Regions from separate parts of the Reyranella sp. genome, predicted to be linked through region 2. Evidence: riboswitches for the same ligand, from Rfam matches in the RefSeq annotation. Region 2 holds a riboswitch; each other region holds the start of a gene.
The links. Region 2 has a riboswitch for cobalamin ahead of ACQY8M_RS10275 (methyltransferase domain-containing protein). Riboswitches for the same ligand answer to the same signal wherever they lie in the genome.
Positions count from the first base shown of each region.

Region 1: it holds a riboswitch for cobalamin, as region 2 does, so the genes downstream of both, ACQY8M_RS26050 (fatty acyl-AMP ligase) here and ACQY8M_RS10275 (methyltransferase domain-containing protein) in region 2, are expected to answer to the same signal.
Region 3: it holds a riboswitch for cobalamin, as region 2 does, so the genes downstream of both, ACQY8M_RS26120 (TonB-dependent receptor plug domain-containing protein) here and ACQY8M_RS10275 (methyltransferase domain-containing protein) in region 2, are expected to answer to the same signal.

Region 1 is NZ_OZ257242.1:5,336,690-5,342,022, forward strand. Features, by position in the region: gene eno (phosphopyruvate hydratase) at 1-202, opposite strand, end outside; gene nthA (nitrile hydratase subunit alpha) at 323-919, shown strand; gene nthB (nitrile hydratase subunit beta) at 1,073-1,690, shown strand; cobalamin riboswitch at 1,745-1,942, shown strand; gene ACQY8M_RS26050 (fatty acyl-AMP ligase) at 2,024-3,826, shown strand; gene ACQY8M_RS26055 (SphA family protein) at 3,955-4,935, shown strand; gene ACQY8M_RS26060 (VIT1/CCC1 transporter family protein) at 4,932-5,333, shown strand, end outside.
Region 2 is NZ_OZ257242.1:2,098,079-2,103,411, forward strand. Features, by position in the region: gene ACQY8M_RS10265 (cobyrinate a,c-diamide synthase) at 1-1,171, shown strand, start outside; gene bluB (5,6-dimethylbenzimidazole synthase) at 1,168-1,818, shown strand; cobalamin riboswitch at 1,835-2,016, shown strand; gene ACQY8M_RS10275 (methyltransferase domain-containing protein) at 2,126-2,884, shown strand; gene ACQY8M_RS10280 (TonB-dependent receptor) at 3,085-5,220, shown strand; gene ACQY8M_RS10285 (ABC transporter substrate-binding protein) at 5,262-5,333, shown strand, end outside.
Region 3 is NZ_OZ257242.1:5,346,157-5,351,489, reverse strand. Features, by position in the region: gene ACQY8M_RS26120 (TonB-dependent receptor plug domain-containing protein) at 1-1,720, opposite strand, end outside; cobalamin riboswitch at 1,802-1,999, opposite strand; partial or broken gene ACQY8M_RS26115 (type I restriction endonuclease subunit R) at 2,043-2,307, shown strand; gene ACQY8M_RS26110 (hypothetical protein) at 2,638-3,168, shown strand; gene ACQY8M_RS26105 (hypothetical protein) at 3,165-4,334, shown strand; gene ACQY8M_RS26100 (HNH endonuclease) at 4,516-5,333, shown strand, end outside.

The DNA of each region.
Region 1 (5,333 bases), 3.2 Mb from region 2:
CCGCCTTCAGCACGCCCTTGCCGCCGTAGCGCTTCTTGTCGCCGTCGCGCAGCTCGACCGCTTCGTGCGCGCCGGTCGAGGCGCCCGACGGAACCGCCGCGCGTCCCATGGCGCCGCTCTCGAGCTCGACTTCGACTTCCACGGTGGGATTGCCGCGGCTGTCCAGGATTTCGCGGGCGCGGATGTCGACGATGGCACTCATGAGAAAAACTCCTTCTGGGGCGCGATTTCTCTAGCCGCGCGCCCACTCCCGGGCAAGTGACGAGACGGCGCCGCGTTTCTATAGTCGGAGAAAGCCGCAGAGCCAGAGGGAGTTCCAGCCATGCCCGACCACGGCAACATCCAGCAGAATACCGCGACGGTGGAGCAGCGCGTCGACGCCATTCAGGCCGCGTTCGAGGAGCGCGGCCTGAAGCCGGCCGAATTCATCGACGAGTTCATGCACACCGCCGAAGAGAAATGGATTCCGGAGAACGGCGCCCGGGTCGTCGCCCGGGCATGGACCGATCCGGCCTTCAAGGCGCGCCTGCTGGCCAACGGCCGCGACGCGGTGGCCGAGCTCGGCCTCACCATGCCGCCGCACCACCGCCATCTCGTGGTGCTGGAGAACACGCCGACCCTGCAGAACGTGATCTGCTGCACGCTGTGCTCCTGCACCGCGTTCTCGATCATCGGCCTGCCGCCGGACTGGTACAAGGACCTCGAATACCGCGCCCGCATCGTGCGCCAGTCGCGCACCGTGCTCAGGGAAATGGGCCTCGACCTGCCGCCGTCGATCGACATCCGCGTCTGGGACACCACCGCGGACACCCGCTACATGGTGCTGCCGGTGCGGCCGGCCGGGACCGACGGCTGGTCCGAGGAGAAACTCGCCGGCCTCGTCACCAAGGACGCCATGATCGGCGTCGCCCGTTTGTAGTGCTTGATTCCATCTTACGCACAGTGTCATCCCGAGCGCAGCGAGGGATCCTTGCTCATGGCCTCAAAGATCCCTCGCTGCGCTCGGGATGACACCGAATGGGCATTAAGAACCTTGTCTAGCAATCTAATGAACAGCGTCTAGGAGCCCGAGATGGACGGCATGCACGACATGGGCGGACGGCAGGGATTCGGCCGCGTCCGCTACACTCTCAAGGCCCGGACCTTCCACGAGCCGTGGGAAAAGCGGGTCAATGCGCTCTACTCCCTGGCGGTGAAGCTCGGCATCTTCAACATGGACGAGTATCGCCACGCCATCGAGCGCATGGAGCCGCGGCACTATCTCTCGGCCAGCTACTACGAGCGCTCGCTGACCAGCCTCGCGACGCTCTGCGTCGAGAAGGGCATCGTGAGCAGGGAGGAGCTCGAGCGCCGCGCGCAGGGCGCCTATCCGCTTTCGATGCCGAGCGCGCCGGGCCGCAGCAATGTTGCCACGCGTGAGCGCTTCAAGCCGGGCGACAAGGTCCGCGTGCGCACCGAGCATATCCCCGGCCATGTCCGCGCGCCGGGCTACGTCCGCGGCAAGACGGGAATCGTGGTCAGCGAGTCCCCGGCCTATCCCTTTCCCGACGCGCATGCCCACGGCATCCATGCCGAGGACGAGCCGACCTACGACGTGCGCTTCAATGCGGAGGAGCTGTGGCCCAACTCGGCCGATCCGGCCCAGGTCCATGTCGGCGTCTTCCAGAGCTACCTCGAGCGCGTGGCATAGCGGCGCAAGGCAGTGTTCAGAATTGGACACATTTGCCAGCGCGCTTGCCCGGCACTATGTAAAGCCATCGACGGTCCTCCTTAACGGAGGCTAACAGGGAATGCCGTGCGCCCCTGACGGGGGTAATCGGCAGCTGTACCCGCAGCTGTAAGCGGCGAGCGAACGCCATCACGTCACTGGACTTCGGTCCGGGAAGGCAGGCGCAAGCAACGACCCGCGAGCCAGAAGACCTGCCGGCGATAGCGTCGCTCTTCCGATGGACGGGATGATCCAACGGGACGGTCTACCCGAGCGGTGGCGCGCTTTGAGCGAACCGTTTGGGAGATCCGTCCTGTGACGCCGATCCGTCTTGTCTCGCCTGCCCGTCTTCCGGACCGCGCAGCCTCCGACCTGGGCACGCCGCCGCCAAGCCGCTTCCAGCGCTACGATCACGCCCTGGCGCATAGCGCGGACCGGCGCGTCGATACGCCGACGCCCAGCCTCAACGGCGACCTGGTCTTCAGGCGCGGCGGCTTCACCAGCCTGTGCGACGCCCTCGATTATGCGGCGCACGGCGAGACCGGCCTCAATTTCTTCGATGCCCGCGGAAAGCTTTCGAGCAGCCTGCCCTATCGCGACCTGCAGGTTCAGGCCCAGGCCTTCGCCCGCCGCCTGATCGGCGCGGGTTTCGAGGGCGGCGAGCGGCTGGTGCTGATTGCCGATACCTGGCCGGGCTTCTGCATCGCCTTCTTCGGCGCGCAATATGCCGGGGTCGTGCCGGTTCCGGTATCGATGCCGGTGGGGCTCGGCTCGCGCGCCGGCTTCATCGAACAGCTGCGCAGCCAGATAACGGTCGCGGGCGCCGTTGGCGTGGTGGCGCCGGACGAGCTTGCCGAGTTCGCGCAGAGGGCGGCCGAGGGAACGGCCGTCCGGCTTGCCGGGCCCATGGCGGCGTTCAACGCCCTGCCGGAATCCAGGGCCCTGCTGCGGCCCTTCGGCGCTGGCGATGCGTGCTACATCCAGTTCTCCTCGGGCAGCACCCGCGAGCCGCGCGGCATCGACATCCGTCAGGACCAGCTGATGGCCAACATCACGGGCTCGCTCGCCGCGCAGGAGGTCTCCGCCACTGACTCGGGCGTGAGCTGGCTGCCGCTCTATCACGACATGGGCCTGATCGGCTTCGTCCTCGCCCCGATGTGCGCGCAACGCAGCGTCGACCTGCTCGCGCCCTGGGATTTCGCGCGCCGCCCCCTGCAGTGGCTGTCGCTGATCTCGCGGCGCCGCGCCACGATCACCTACGGCCCGAGCTTCGGCTACGATCTGGCCGCCCGCCGGGCGCAAACCAAGGCGCTGGGCGAGATCGATCTGTCCTGCCTGCGTCTGGCCGGTGTCGGTGCCGACATGATCCAGCCGTCAGTGCTGCAGCGCTTTGCCGAGAGCTTCAACGCCGCGGGATTCGACCCGCGCGCCTTCCTGCCGAGCTACGGCATGGCCGAAGTCTGCGTCGGCGTGAGCTTCGTGCGCCCCTTCACTGGCCTGCGCCTCGACCGGCCGACCGATTCGCATGCCGGCGACAGCCGCGAGTTCGTGGTTTGCGGCCGGGTATTGTCCGGCCATCGCATCGAGATCCGTGACCCCGACGGCATCGTCTTCGGCGAAGGGCGCGTCGGCCGGCTCTTCGTCAGTGGCCCCAGCGTCATGCCCGGCTATTTCCCGCCGGTCGAGGACAGCACGGACGTGCTGTGCAACGGCTGGCTCGACACCGGCGACCTCGGCTACTGGCGCAACGACGAGATCGTCATCACCGGCCGCGCGAAGGACCTGATCATCGTCAACGGCCGCAACATCTGGCCGCAGGACATCGAGTGGAGCGTCGAAGCCCTGCCCTCCCTGCGGCGCGGCGACGCCTGCGCCTTCTCCGTCGACGACGGTGCAATGGAGTCCGTCGTCATCGTCGTGCAGGCCCCTCCTGCGGACGCCGCCGCGGACGAAACGCTCGAAGGCGACATCAGGCAGAAGACCAAGGAGGCCTTCGGCGTCGACGGCCGTGTCGTCCTGATCTCGCGCCGCCTCGGCCTGCCCCTCACCTCGTCGGGAAAGCTCAGCCGCTCCGCGACCAAAGCCACGTTCCTCGCGGGTGGTTATGCCGGACAGTGAAGCGCGCCCGCGCGAGATCGCTTGCGTGACATTCTGGTCGCGATCCAGGAGGCCCTCGACGATTACCCGCCAGCCCGTGAACCGGGTTGCATGTTGCCATGCTATGCTTGCGCAAAAGGGGGGATCGCATGCAGCGCAAGGCTGTCGTGAGTCTGCCGCTCCTTGGCACCCTCTGTGTGGCGCTCGTTCCTGTGCGGGCGATTGCCGACGAGGGCGGCGCCAGCGTCTGGCTGCCGGGCCAGTTCGCGAGCTTCGCCGCGGTGCCGGGTGATGCCGGGTTCTCCCTCGAGGCGATGTTCTATTTCCGCAAGGCCAGCGCCACCGCGGGGACGAGCTTTTCCCGCGGCGGCGGGCTCCTGCTCGGCTATGACACAGCCGAGCAATATCTCTTCCTGACGCCCGGCTACACCTTCGCCGATCCGGTGCTGAATGGGCAGCTGTGGCTGGGCGTGACCTTCTCCGCCGGCCGCGCCGATACGTCCGTGTGGGGCGTCCTGGCGACGCCCAATGCCGGCGCCTTCTCGGCCAGGAGCAGTGACAGCGCGGCGGGCGTCAGCGATCTCTACCCCATGGCATCGCTGAAGTGGCAGATCGGCAGCCACAACATCATGACCTACATCATGGGCAGCGCACCGGTTGGAACCTACGATCCCAACCGTCTGGCCGGTGTCGGGCTGGGCCATTGGGCGATCGATGCCGGCATGGGCTACACCTACATGCCGGCATCGGGGTTCGAGGTCTCGGTCACGGCCGGCTTGACGTATAACTTCATCAATCCGACCACGCGCTACCAGAGCGGGATGGACGCGCATATCGATGTCGGCATGTCGTACTCGTTCAGCGATACGTTCTATGTCGGCGCCGCGGGCTACTTTTTCGGCCAGGTGAGCCCGGACACCGGCGGCGCAGCGCTGCTGGGAGGGTTCCGGTCGCAGGTTGCGGGCGCGGGGCCGCAGATTGGCTGGTCCTTCCAGCTCGGCGGCCTCGCGGCCGAGCTCGACGTCCGCGGCTACAAGGAATTTGCCGCTCAGAATCGCCCCGAGGGCTGGAACGTCTATGTCACCGTCTCGTTGTCGCGCGCCCGGCGCCCGGAAGAGAGGGCGCGATGATCGTCCGCTTCGTCAGGCGCCATCTCGACCCGTCGGAAACGCTGCTCGAGATACTGTTCGGCCTGGTCATGGCGCTCACCATAACCGCCGGCGCCCGCCTGCTCTCCGAACGCGCAGATATCGTCGGCGTCGAGCTCGCCTTGGCGCTGCTGGGCTGCAACGTGGCCTGGGGCGTGATCGACGGCGCATTCTACCTGCTGGGTACGCTCTTCAACCGAAATCGGCGCGTCCAGTTCGTGAAGAGACTTCAGGCTGCTTCGACCGACGAGGAGGCAATGGCCGCGGTCAAGGAGGAGTTCGACCTCGAGGGCGAACCGTCGATGCGGCCACAGGACGGAGCCAGGCTTCACCGTTCGTTTCTGGAGCTGTTCAGGAATGCGGGAACGGAGCGGGCTCAT
Region 2 (5,333 bases):
CCATGCCTTCGCCGCCGGACGGCCGAGCTTCAATCTCGACAGCTGGGCGATGTCGCGCGGGTTTTTGTCCGACCTTGTCGCGCGTCATCCCGCCGAGCTCGTCGTCACCGAGGGCGTGATGGGACTGTTCGACGGCGCCGGCGGGCGAGGGGCCACGTCCGACGTGGCAGCGTCCCTGGGCTGGCCGGTCGTGCTGGTGCTCGACGTGAAGGGCCAGATCGAAACGGCAGCCGCGGTCGCCTTGGGCTGCGCCAACTTTCGCGACGATGTCGGCATCGCGGGGGTAATCCTCAATCGGGTCGCGAGCGCGCGGCATCTCGCGATGATCCGGCCGGCCTTCGACCGGGTCGGCATCAAGCTGTTCGGCGGCGTCCCGAACGATGTCCGGTTCGCCTTGCCTGAACGGCATCTCGGCTTGGTGCAGGCCGTCGAAACCGCGGACATCGAGACGCGCCTCGACGCGGTGGCGGATGCGCTGGAGCAGTCGCTCGATCTCGAGGCGATCCGCCACAGCGCGCATCCCGCCAGGCTCGCCGACGCGGCGGCTGGCGGATTGCCTCCGCCCGGCCAGCGCATCGCACTCGCGCAGGACCGGGCGTTCTCGTTCATGTATCCGCACCTGCTCGATCACTGGCGGTCGGCCGGTGCGGAGATCCTGCCGTTCTCGCCGCTGGCGGATGAGGCGCCGGACGCAAGCGCCGACGCGATCTGGCTGCCCGGCGGCTACCCCGAGCTGCATGCCGGCGCCCTCGCTGCCGCCTCCCGCTTCCTCGACGGGCTGCGGCGGGCGGCCGCGCGATCGGTCACGATCCACGGCGAGTGCGGCGGCTACATGGTGCTGGGGCAGGGGCTCGAGGACGCCGATGGCCGGCGCCACGCGATGGCCGGGCTGCTGCAGCTCGAAACCTCGTTCGCCCGGCGCCGGCTGCACATCGGTTACCGCCGCGCCCGCCTTTGCGTCGATTGCGCGCTCGGATCGGCGGGGAACGAAATCATGGGTCATGAGTTTCATTACGCCCGCACGCTGTCGATCGGCGACGAGCCGCTGGTCGATTGCCGCGACGTGTCCGGCGCGGTCGTTCCGGAGGTGGGTGCGTGCCGCGGCTCGGTGAGCGGCACGTTCTTTCACGCCATCAGCAGGGGCCTCATCGTGAGCAAAGGATCGTCATGAAGCCGCCGCCGTCGCACCTGCCGTTCGATGCAACCTTCCGCAAGACCTTCCGCGACCTCGTGCTGTGGCGCCGCGACGTGCGCCGCTTCCGCACCGATCCGGTCGACGAAAAGCTGCTCGACGACCTGATCGAGCTGGCCACGCACGCGCCCTCGGTCGGGCTCAGCCAGCCGTGGCGCTTCGTGAAGGTGAAATCACCCGAGCGGAGGCGCGCGGTGTGGGAGAGTTTCGCCAAGGCCAACGAGAAGGCGCTGGGCGGCTACGAAGGTGAGCAACGTGCGAACTACGTGTCGCTGAAGCTCGCTGGTCTCAAGGAAGCGCCGATCCATCTCGCCGTCTTCTCCGACGAATCGACCGACACCGGCCGCGGGCTCGGCCGCCAGACCATGCCCGAGACCTTGCGCTATTCGGTGGTCGCTGCCGTGCAGACGATGTGGCTCGGCGCGCGCGCCGAAGGGCTCGGCATGGGCTGGGTCTCGATCCTCGATCCGGCCGAGGTGACGCGCGCGCTCGACGTGCCCGAGGGCTGGCGGCTGGTTGCCTATCTCGATCTCGGCTGGCCTGCCGAGGAGCACATCGACCCCGAGCTCGAGCGTCATCACTGGGAGGAGCGCCACTACACCGGCGATCTCGTCTTTACGCGTTGACGATTCTCACACCCGCTGCCACGATTGAACCAGTGGTTCCCGCAAGGGAACAAAAGGGAACGCGGTAAACGCCGCGGCTGCCCCCGCAACTGTAAGCGACGAGCTGACGACCGATAAGCCACTGGAAATACTTTCCGGGAAGGTGGTCGAAGGCAACGACCCGCGAGCCAGGAGACCTGCCACTAGCCGCGGTCACGCGCGAACGCATGGGGCGGGGTGTCCTTATGTAGAAACTGACGGCGTCCCGGCAATGGGCGTCGATGGCTACGGTTCGCGGTGACGGTTCGACGTGCGCCGCGAGTCTGTCGTGACTGTCTCCTCGTTTCCATCAACCGCTCGACGGCACGACATCGATCCGCTCGAGCTCTATGCCTCGGCGATCGATACCTCCGACTACGTGGCGCGTATTGCGCCGCGGGTGCGCCGGCTGGTGCCCGAGGTCGGCCGTCTGCTCGATGTTGGCGCCGGCGGCGGGCAGCTCGGCGCGGCACTGCAGGATCGCGCGCTGCCGTGGACGGCGATCGAGCCGTCGCCCTCCATGCGCGCGCGTCTCGCCCGCCTTCACGTGCCGCCTCGCATCGTGCCCGAGAGTTGGGAAGAAGCGGACGTCGCTTCGAGTGCGCACGACACCGTGCTGGCGGCAACGATGCCCGCCTTGTTCGATGATCCGGAGCGGTTCCTCGCACGCTGTCGGATTTGGGCGCGGCACACCGTCATCTGGGTCGTGCCGGCGCATGCCGGGCCGCGCGGCCTCTGCTTTGCGGGCTGCCTGCCATCGGAATGGCATCGCGAGGACGAGACGCCGGGGCTCGACATCGTGATGCGCGGCCTCGGTCTTGCCTCGCGGCCGCACGCGATGGCCTTCGCCAACTGGACCTTCTCCGGCGTCGTGCAGGACCTGCCACGACTTTCCGCCTATCTCGCCGACCGCCTCGGCTGGAGCCCGTCCGACGACCGCCGGGCCACCCTGGCTGCGCATCTCGCAGCGCAGGCGCTGCCCGATGCCGCCGGTGTCCGGCTCAATATTCCAAGGAAATCCGCTGTGCTCGTTTGGGGGAACTCATGATCGCGTCACCAAATTCCGTCGTCCCGAGCGGAGCGGAGCGCAGTCGAGGGACCTGCTCATCCCGGCAGACGTTGCAAGAGCAGGTCCCTCCGCTCCGCCTCGCTACGCTCGGCTCCGGTCGGGACGACGGAGGTCTCTATGGATTTGCGAGCAGCCCCCGTAGCAGGGGAAGGAAGCTGTCGCGGATCGCACTTGCGGCCATGCTGCTTGCCTCGCCCGCCGTCGCACAGGAGTGGAGGGAGGACTCCACCGCCACGACCATGCCGCCCACGGTGGTGACCGCCACCGGCCGGCCGGAAGAAGTGAGCCGAATCGCCGGCACCATCCAGATCATTCCACAGGAGCGCATCAAGCGCTCGACCGCCAAGTCGGTGACCGATCTCCTGGCCGAGAACTCGATCGGCTTCATGAGCGAATGGACCGCGGCCCAGACCTCGATCAACATCCGCGGCGCCTCGACCGAGGGGCAGGGGCGTGATTTTCGCAGCCAGGTGCTGATCCTGATCAACGGCCATCGCGCCGGCACGGCCAACGTGTCCAAGCTGTCGATCGCCGACGTCGAGCGCATCGAGGTCGTGCGCGGCCCGTCCTCGGTGATCTACGGCAGCCAGAACATGGGCGGCGTGATCAACATCATCCTGAAGACCGGCCGGACGGCGCCCGGCACGCTGGTCGAAGGCGCCGTCGGCTCGTGGTCGCTGTTCCAGGGCAAGGCGCAAAGCGGCGGCACCACCGGCAAGTACGACTGGTATGTCGGCGTCCAGGGCGGCTCGCGCCAGGACTACGACAGAAGCGGCAACGTCACCGAACAGAACACGCATTGGACGCGCTACGGCGGCACCGGCGCCTTCGGCATGCAGATCGACGAGAACAGCAGGATCGACGTCACGGTCCGCAGCGACGGCGTCTACGACGCCGGGTTCCGCGGCTCTTCCTCCAACGTCTTCGCCTTCGACAACCGCTACAACCAGTCGGCCGATCTGTCCTACTCCGCCAAGACGCCTGACGGCCGCGGCAGCCTGTTCTTCCAAGGCTATTACGTGCGCGACGTCGACGACCTCAGCAACCCGAGCCCGCTCAGCGCGCTCAACGCCTTCGGCTCCCGGAGCTACCTCGACCGCAACCGCCGCCAGGTCGATGTCATGGGCACGCGCTTCCAACCGGGCTACAAGCCCTGGACGGGCAACGAGCTGCTGCTCGGCATCGACTGGGAGCGCAGCACGGTCCGCTCCAACCGCTATCGCCTCACCAATGCGGTCTCGAACCAGGTCTCGCCGCAGGACAACAACCAGACCGAAAACGTCTTCGCCTTCTACATCGAGGATGCGCAGACCTTCTTCGACGACCGCGTGACGGTGCGTGCCGGCGTGCGCCAGACCTACGGCAACACGGCGGTCGACTGGACGCCGAACGCGCCGACCCTGCTGCCCGGCAGCAACAACTACCGGGCGACGACATACTCGGCCGGCGCGACCTTCGCGGCCACCAGCTGGCTGAACACCCGGATCGGCGCCTCGAGCGGCTTCCGCGCTCCCACGGCGACCGAGCTCGGTGCGAACTTCACGGTCACGCCGATCGGCACGACCATCTTCGGCAATCCGAATCTGGTGCCGGAGTATGCGCACCAGATCGAAGCCGGCGCGACGGCGAACTGGGACGGCGGCCGCCTCGATCTGGCGATCTTCCAGAACATCATCAGCAATCGCATCACGGCCACCACCATTTCGTCGATCGGCGGCGTGGTGATCCAGCAGCAGCGGAACAATCCCGGCAATCTCGTCGTGCAGGGCCTCGAGTACCAATTCGATGCCAGCGTTATCCGCACGCTCGGACTCAACGTGCCCGGGACTTGGCTCTGGAATCTGTTCGGCAACGGCTACTACAATTTCAAGATGATCGACTACGGTGCGCCGGCCGCTTTCGGCACCGACACCGCCACGCGCATCAACCAGTACGAGACGGCGATCGGCACGCGCTTCGGCCAGGCCGGCGTCGAGATGCCGTGGAGCTTCCAGGTTCTCGGCATCCTGCGCGGGCCGATGTGGTACAATACCGAGGAATCTCTGAACCCGATCCTGTATCCCGGCCAGATCCGTTCCTCGACGGTCTATCGCAAGCCGCCATTCTGGGTCTTCAACATGCGCGGCGAGATCGATGTGAAAAAGGGTGTGAAGCTGTTCGCCGCGGTGAACAACATCTTCGACGTCAACGACCATCCGATCTTCATCGGTCTCGATTCCTCGCCGTGCGGCAACAACCTGGCCAACCAGAACGGCGCCTGCGGCAACTCGATGCCGGGCCGCGAGCTGATCGTCGGTGCGCAGGTGAAGTTCTGACGAGAGTGCCTTCCGCGCGCCCCCAGCGTATGACTGTTGTGATGGCGCTGGCTCTTGCCTTGCCCGCGCAAGCGGCCGAGCCGGTCACCGTCCGTGACGCGCTCGGCCGCAGC
Region 3 (5,333 bases), 3.2 Mb from region 2:
TCAGCTCCGCACCCAGGCGCACGCCCTCGATCGGCCGCACGGCGGCGCGCACCGAGAAGACATCCTCGGGACGACGCACCAGCCAGGCACCGGTCGTGAGATTGAAGGCGAGCGTGTGGGTGTAGGCGAAATGGACGTCGAGCCAGTCCGTGACCTGAATGTCCACGAAGCTTTCGGTGCCTTCGGTTTGCGCCTGGGGTGCGACGTTGGTGTATTGCGTGAAGGGAGTGACGCAGTCGATCAGGTTGCTGATGTTGTTCTTGAAGTAGAGGACGCCGGCCTTGACCTTGCCGTCGAACATCGTCTGCTCGGCGCCGACTTCGAAGCCCCGGCTGGTCTCGGGCTGCAGGTTACGATTGCCGACGCAGAACAGCCCGGCGTTGTAGAGCTGGTTCAGCGACGGTGCCTTGAACGCGGTGCCGTAGGAGGCCTTGAAGGTGGTGTTCGTCGCGCTGAGCAGGTAGTTCGCGCCGACACGCCACGTCCCATTCGAGCCGTAGAGGCTGTTGAAGTCGACGCGGCCGCCGGCCGACAGCGTGAGCGCCTCGAACAGCGTGACACGGCCCTGGGCGTAGAGGCCGGTCTGTGAAACCTGGCCCCATTGCTGGACGGTGTCGGCGTTGGAGTAGGCCCACTGGTTGCTGTAGTCGATGCCGGCCACGATGCTGGCCTGCTCGGTGATCGTGAAGACGTTCTTCCAGTCGGCGCTGAACTGCCGTCCGTTGTAGGTCGAGTTCATCGGTGCGGGAAACGGGATCTGGATGCTGGGATAGTCCAGAGCGTGCCGATAGACAGTCGAATAGCCGACGCCGATCGTCGGCTTCCACACGCCGCCGAAGAAGTTGCCGTCGAATTGCAGGCGATTGAAGAACTGCTGCGTGAATTCGGTCGCGTTGGGATCTTCCGCCGGCGCGAAGGTGAAGTCCGGCTGCAATGCGTAATTGTCGAACTTCACCTGGGTGTCGATGTAACGGCCGAACCACGTCAGGCTGGCATTCTCCGTGATGTCGACCCCGAGCCGTGCCGCCAGGTTGATGTTGCGGTAGGCGTCGTTGTCGAAATAGCCATCCGACGCAATGAAGCGCGGGGGAATGGCGCTCTGGCCCGGGGTGTACAGGCCGCTTGCGCTGACATTGTAGTTGAAGCGGTTGACGCTGCCCGTCGCATAGGCGCCGAGGCTGGTTTGCAGCCGCGTCCCCAGCTCGGCATAGCCGCCGGCAGAGAGGGAGCCTTGCCCCTTCTTCGTCACCATGTTGATCACGCCACCGATCGCGCCCGAGCCGTAGAGCGTGCTCATCGGGCCGCGCACGACCTCGATGCGGTCGAGGTTGTCGGTGAGGAAATGAGCGAAGTCGATCGAGGCATTGGGCGTCGACGGATCGGTGATGGACATGCCGTCGACCAGCACGACCGTATGGTTGGAGTTGCTGCCGCGCACGAACACCGAAGTCTGCGTGCCCGGACCCCCCGACTGCTGGACGGATACGCCGGGGACATAGCGCAAGACTTCGTCGACGGTGCGCAACTGCCGGCGCTCGATCTCGTCGCGGCTGATGACCGTGACCGTGCCCGTCACCTTGTCGGCGGGCACCGGCTCGCGGTCGGTGGTGATCACGACATTGGGCATCGTCGCCGTTATGCCGCTTTCGGTTTGCGCGGATGCACAGAACGGCAGGAGCAGGGGAGAGGCTACGAGCAGAAATCGACGGAACGGCATCATCGGACGGTCCTCCAGAACAGCCACGCACAAGGCGCGTCACCGCTCGGTTGACCGTCCCGTTGGATTGTCCCGTCCATCGGAAGAGCGACGCTATCGCCGGCAGGTCTTCTGGCTCACGGGTCGTCGCTTGCGCCTGTCTTCCCAGACCGAAGTCCAGTGACCTGATGGCGTTCGCTCGCCGCTTACAGCTGCGGGTACAGCTGCCGATTGGCCCTCACGGGCGGCACGGCATTCCCTGTTAGCCTCCGGTTAGGGAGGACCGTCGATGTGACTTTGGTAATTTGAGGGCGCTGTCGCGTCAAGGAGTTTGGCGGGGGGACTTGGGCGGATCATCGTGCGCGGCAAGCTTGTCACGCGCGGCAAGGCTAAGAAGGCCGACGTTGTTCTCTACTACAAGCCGAAACTCCCGCTCGCGCTGATCGAGGCGAAGGACAACAATCACAGCGTCGGCGATGTCATGCGGCGGCCTCGACTACGCCGCGACTCTCGGCGTCGCCTTCGTTTTCTCGTCCAACGGCGCGGCTTTCTGTTTCATGACCGGACTGGCCATCGAAACAAATCTCGACCTCGACGCCGTCCCGCCGCCGACAACATAGAAATTTGGCGCAGGCGCCGATCGAGGACTTCGCCATGCAGGCCGCGCACGACCGCATCGCCGCCGCCGTCGCTAGCATCGCCTGCGAAGCGTTGATCGTCGCCCACCGAATCTTTGCCCTGGGTGCGCTCGCCAAGGCGGATATATGGCCGCTGCCGGTGAGGAGAGAGGTCGCGCCCGGGATGACAACTTCCGTCGGGCAGGCGCACGTCGCAAATTGCCAGGATTCGTTTGTCAGGCCCGCGGCCCGGTGTAAAATGCATCGGAGAGACAACCTAACGGGGCGACGGTGCAACGTCGCCGCGGGAAGGGCGGGTAGTACATGCGGTTTGCATTCGTTCTGATTGGTCTTGCGGGCTTGCTTTTCCTGGCAGTCGTCGCGATGCCGGCCTATCAGCTCACCGCCTATCCGACCGATTTCAAAGGGGCGGCCGGCATCCAGCTTTCGGAGGAGGCCACTACCCTGCTGGCCAAGGCAAAGACGAATGCGCTTATCCTCGTCGAGCGCCAGCGTCTCTGGCAGACCGTCGCAGTCTGGCTCGGTTTCCTGGGATTGGGACTGACTGCGCTGGCCTCAATCGTGGCCGGATGGAGAAGCCGTCAGAGCCGCGCGGACAGGGAAGAATTTCTCAACAAGAAGGTCACCGCCATCGGAGCGCTTACGGCGATCGCGACGCTTGCAATGGGAGCGAGCGACCTCGTCGAAAAGACCGGCGTAAAGCCGTTAGACGGGGATATCTCGGCGCTCAAAAAGGCGATCATGGAGGTGCCTGCCGGGATCGCCGTCAATCCCGCAGCAGAACGCGGCATTCTCGATGCCCTCGTAATCACGTTGGCGGAACACCGTCCATGAGCTTCGTTTGCCTGATTTTCGCCGCCATTCTTTCTGCAACCGCCTGCCCCCCGAGGCCGCCGCCTCTCATCGAGGCGCTGGGAGAGGCCCGGACGCTGCGCCCCGATGCCGAAAGAGCGATCGAAGTAGCTAACGACGTGCTGCGAGTGGCGCGGGAGCCGTTCCGTATCGTCGCTTCGTGGCAGTTGAATGGTCGGGGATTGCGCGAAGACGAGCTGGTCGTCTATCTCGTCGGATCGCCCCTGAGCCCGCGCGAGCTTTGGGAAGAGCGCAGCAAGCTAGAAACACTCATCACCTCGATCACGAGCGATCTCGGCGAAATCAATCCGGATGCGTCCAATTGCGGCGACAAGGACGACTGCGTCGGGACACTTTATCCCGAGACGAGCATCAAGGTCGTAATGGACGTGTTGAACCGGCAGAACACCTGGGAGCTGGCGAAGACCTCGCCCGAATGTCGCTGCATTGTCCTTATGGAGCAGCACCTGTTGCTTTTCAGGATCGTCTTCGGGGCCGACTGGGCCCGATACATACTTTTGATGCGCTACGACAGCAAAGATCAGCTTCAGGCGGATCTCGATAGTGGCCGGGTGCCCGACGTGCTGCTCGAGAGCAAGCGCGTGCCCCTCGAAGCCATGGTCGCCTTCCTGCTGCTGCACGAAGTTGGCCACGTGACCAAAGTGCCGTTGCGGATACCGATGAGAGACAATGCCGACCTGGCGGCATTTCTCGACCGCCTGAGCAGCGAACAGCGCGAGGAGCTCCGTGCCGACAGCTTCATAGTGCGGCTCCTCGCCGCCCGGTGCTTCAGGCAGAACCCGACCGGATTGTTGTTGGATACATGCTACACACCGGCGGTGTTGTCGATGTTGACCTTCGTGGTCGGGATGAAAGGAAAATCCAAGGACGCCTTATGCCTGCGCTACCTCGACACCGTAGCCGGCTATCCCAATTGGCAAGGAAGGCTGTTGCTGCTGGGCTATCAATACGAAGAAGTCGTGGGCAAAGGCTACTCGCTGCTGACGGATTATCTTTCTACTCGCCGGCACCTTCTCGAAAAGGCGTCGACATCGGAAAGCAAGGTCTGCCGTGATGCTGCCCTGCGCTTTTCGGCGAACCGTTCCTCGCCGGCGTCGGGTTCCAAGGTCATAGACGGCCCAAGATGATCGGCATCGGCCGACAGGACTTCCCGCATGAGCCCTGTTAACCGGTTGTTCTAACCAATGAATGCACGTCCGGGAGGCGAGCCTTACGGCCGCTACCGCCCCCGCCGCCGCCTGTGCGACACGTTGCTCGCCAAGACGCTGGCGCCGGCCGAGGAACGCGAACTGGAGGCGGCGGCATTGGATGCCGATCAACCTCGTCATCGCTGTCACGAACGGCGACTGGTTCAACATGCTGCGGCAGCAGCCGAACCGTGCTGAGGTCAATTTCTGGGCGCCGCCCGCCGCCAACTTTCGCGTCCTTCAGCCGGGCGAGATATTCCTGTTCAAGCTCCACGCCCCGCGCAACGTGATCGTCGGTGGCGGCATCTTCGCCTACACCAACGCGCTGCCATGCTCGCTAGCCTGGGAGGCGTTTCGCGAAGCCAACGGCGCGCGGTCGGCGCAGGAAATGCGGGCGCGCATCGCGCTGTACCGCCGGGTCGATCCGGGCCACCGTAGCGATTTCGAGATCGGCTGCCGTATCCTGACGCAGCCTTTCTTCTTCGCCGAGGCCGACTGGATTCTCGCGCCGGCGAGCTGGGCGTCGAACATCGTGGCCTTCAAGACCTACAGCACCGGCGACGCGGACGGGCTTGCGCTGTGGGACGCGGTCAACGAGCGGATGAACCGGCCCGGCCTCCCCGGCATGGCCGAAGAACCGGCACGGTTGGGCGAGCCGCAGCTCATCCGGCCGCGGCTGGGGCAGGGCGCGTTCCGGGTGCTGGTCACGGACATCTACAATCGGCGCTGCGCCATCATGCAGGAGCGGACCCTGCCGGCGCTCGAAGCCGCACATATCCGTCCCTATGGCGATGGCGGCGAAAATGAAGCTCGAAACGGGCTCCTGCTGCGGCGCGACATCCACAGTCTGTTCGATGCCGGCTACGTGCCCGTCACGCCCGATCTGCGCTTCGAGGTGAGCCGGCGCATCAAGGAGGAGCTCGACAACGGGCGGCACTA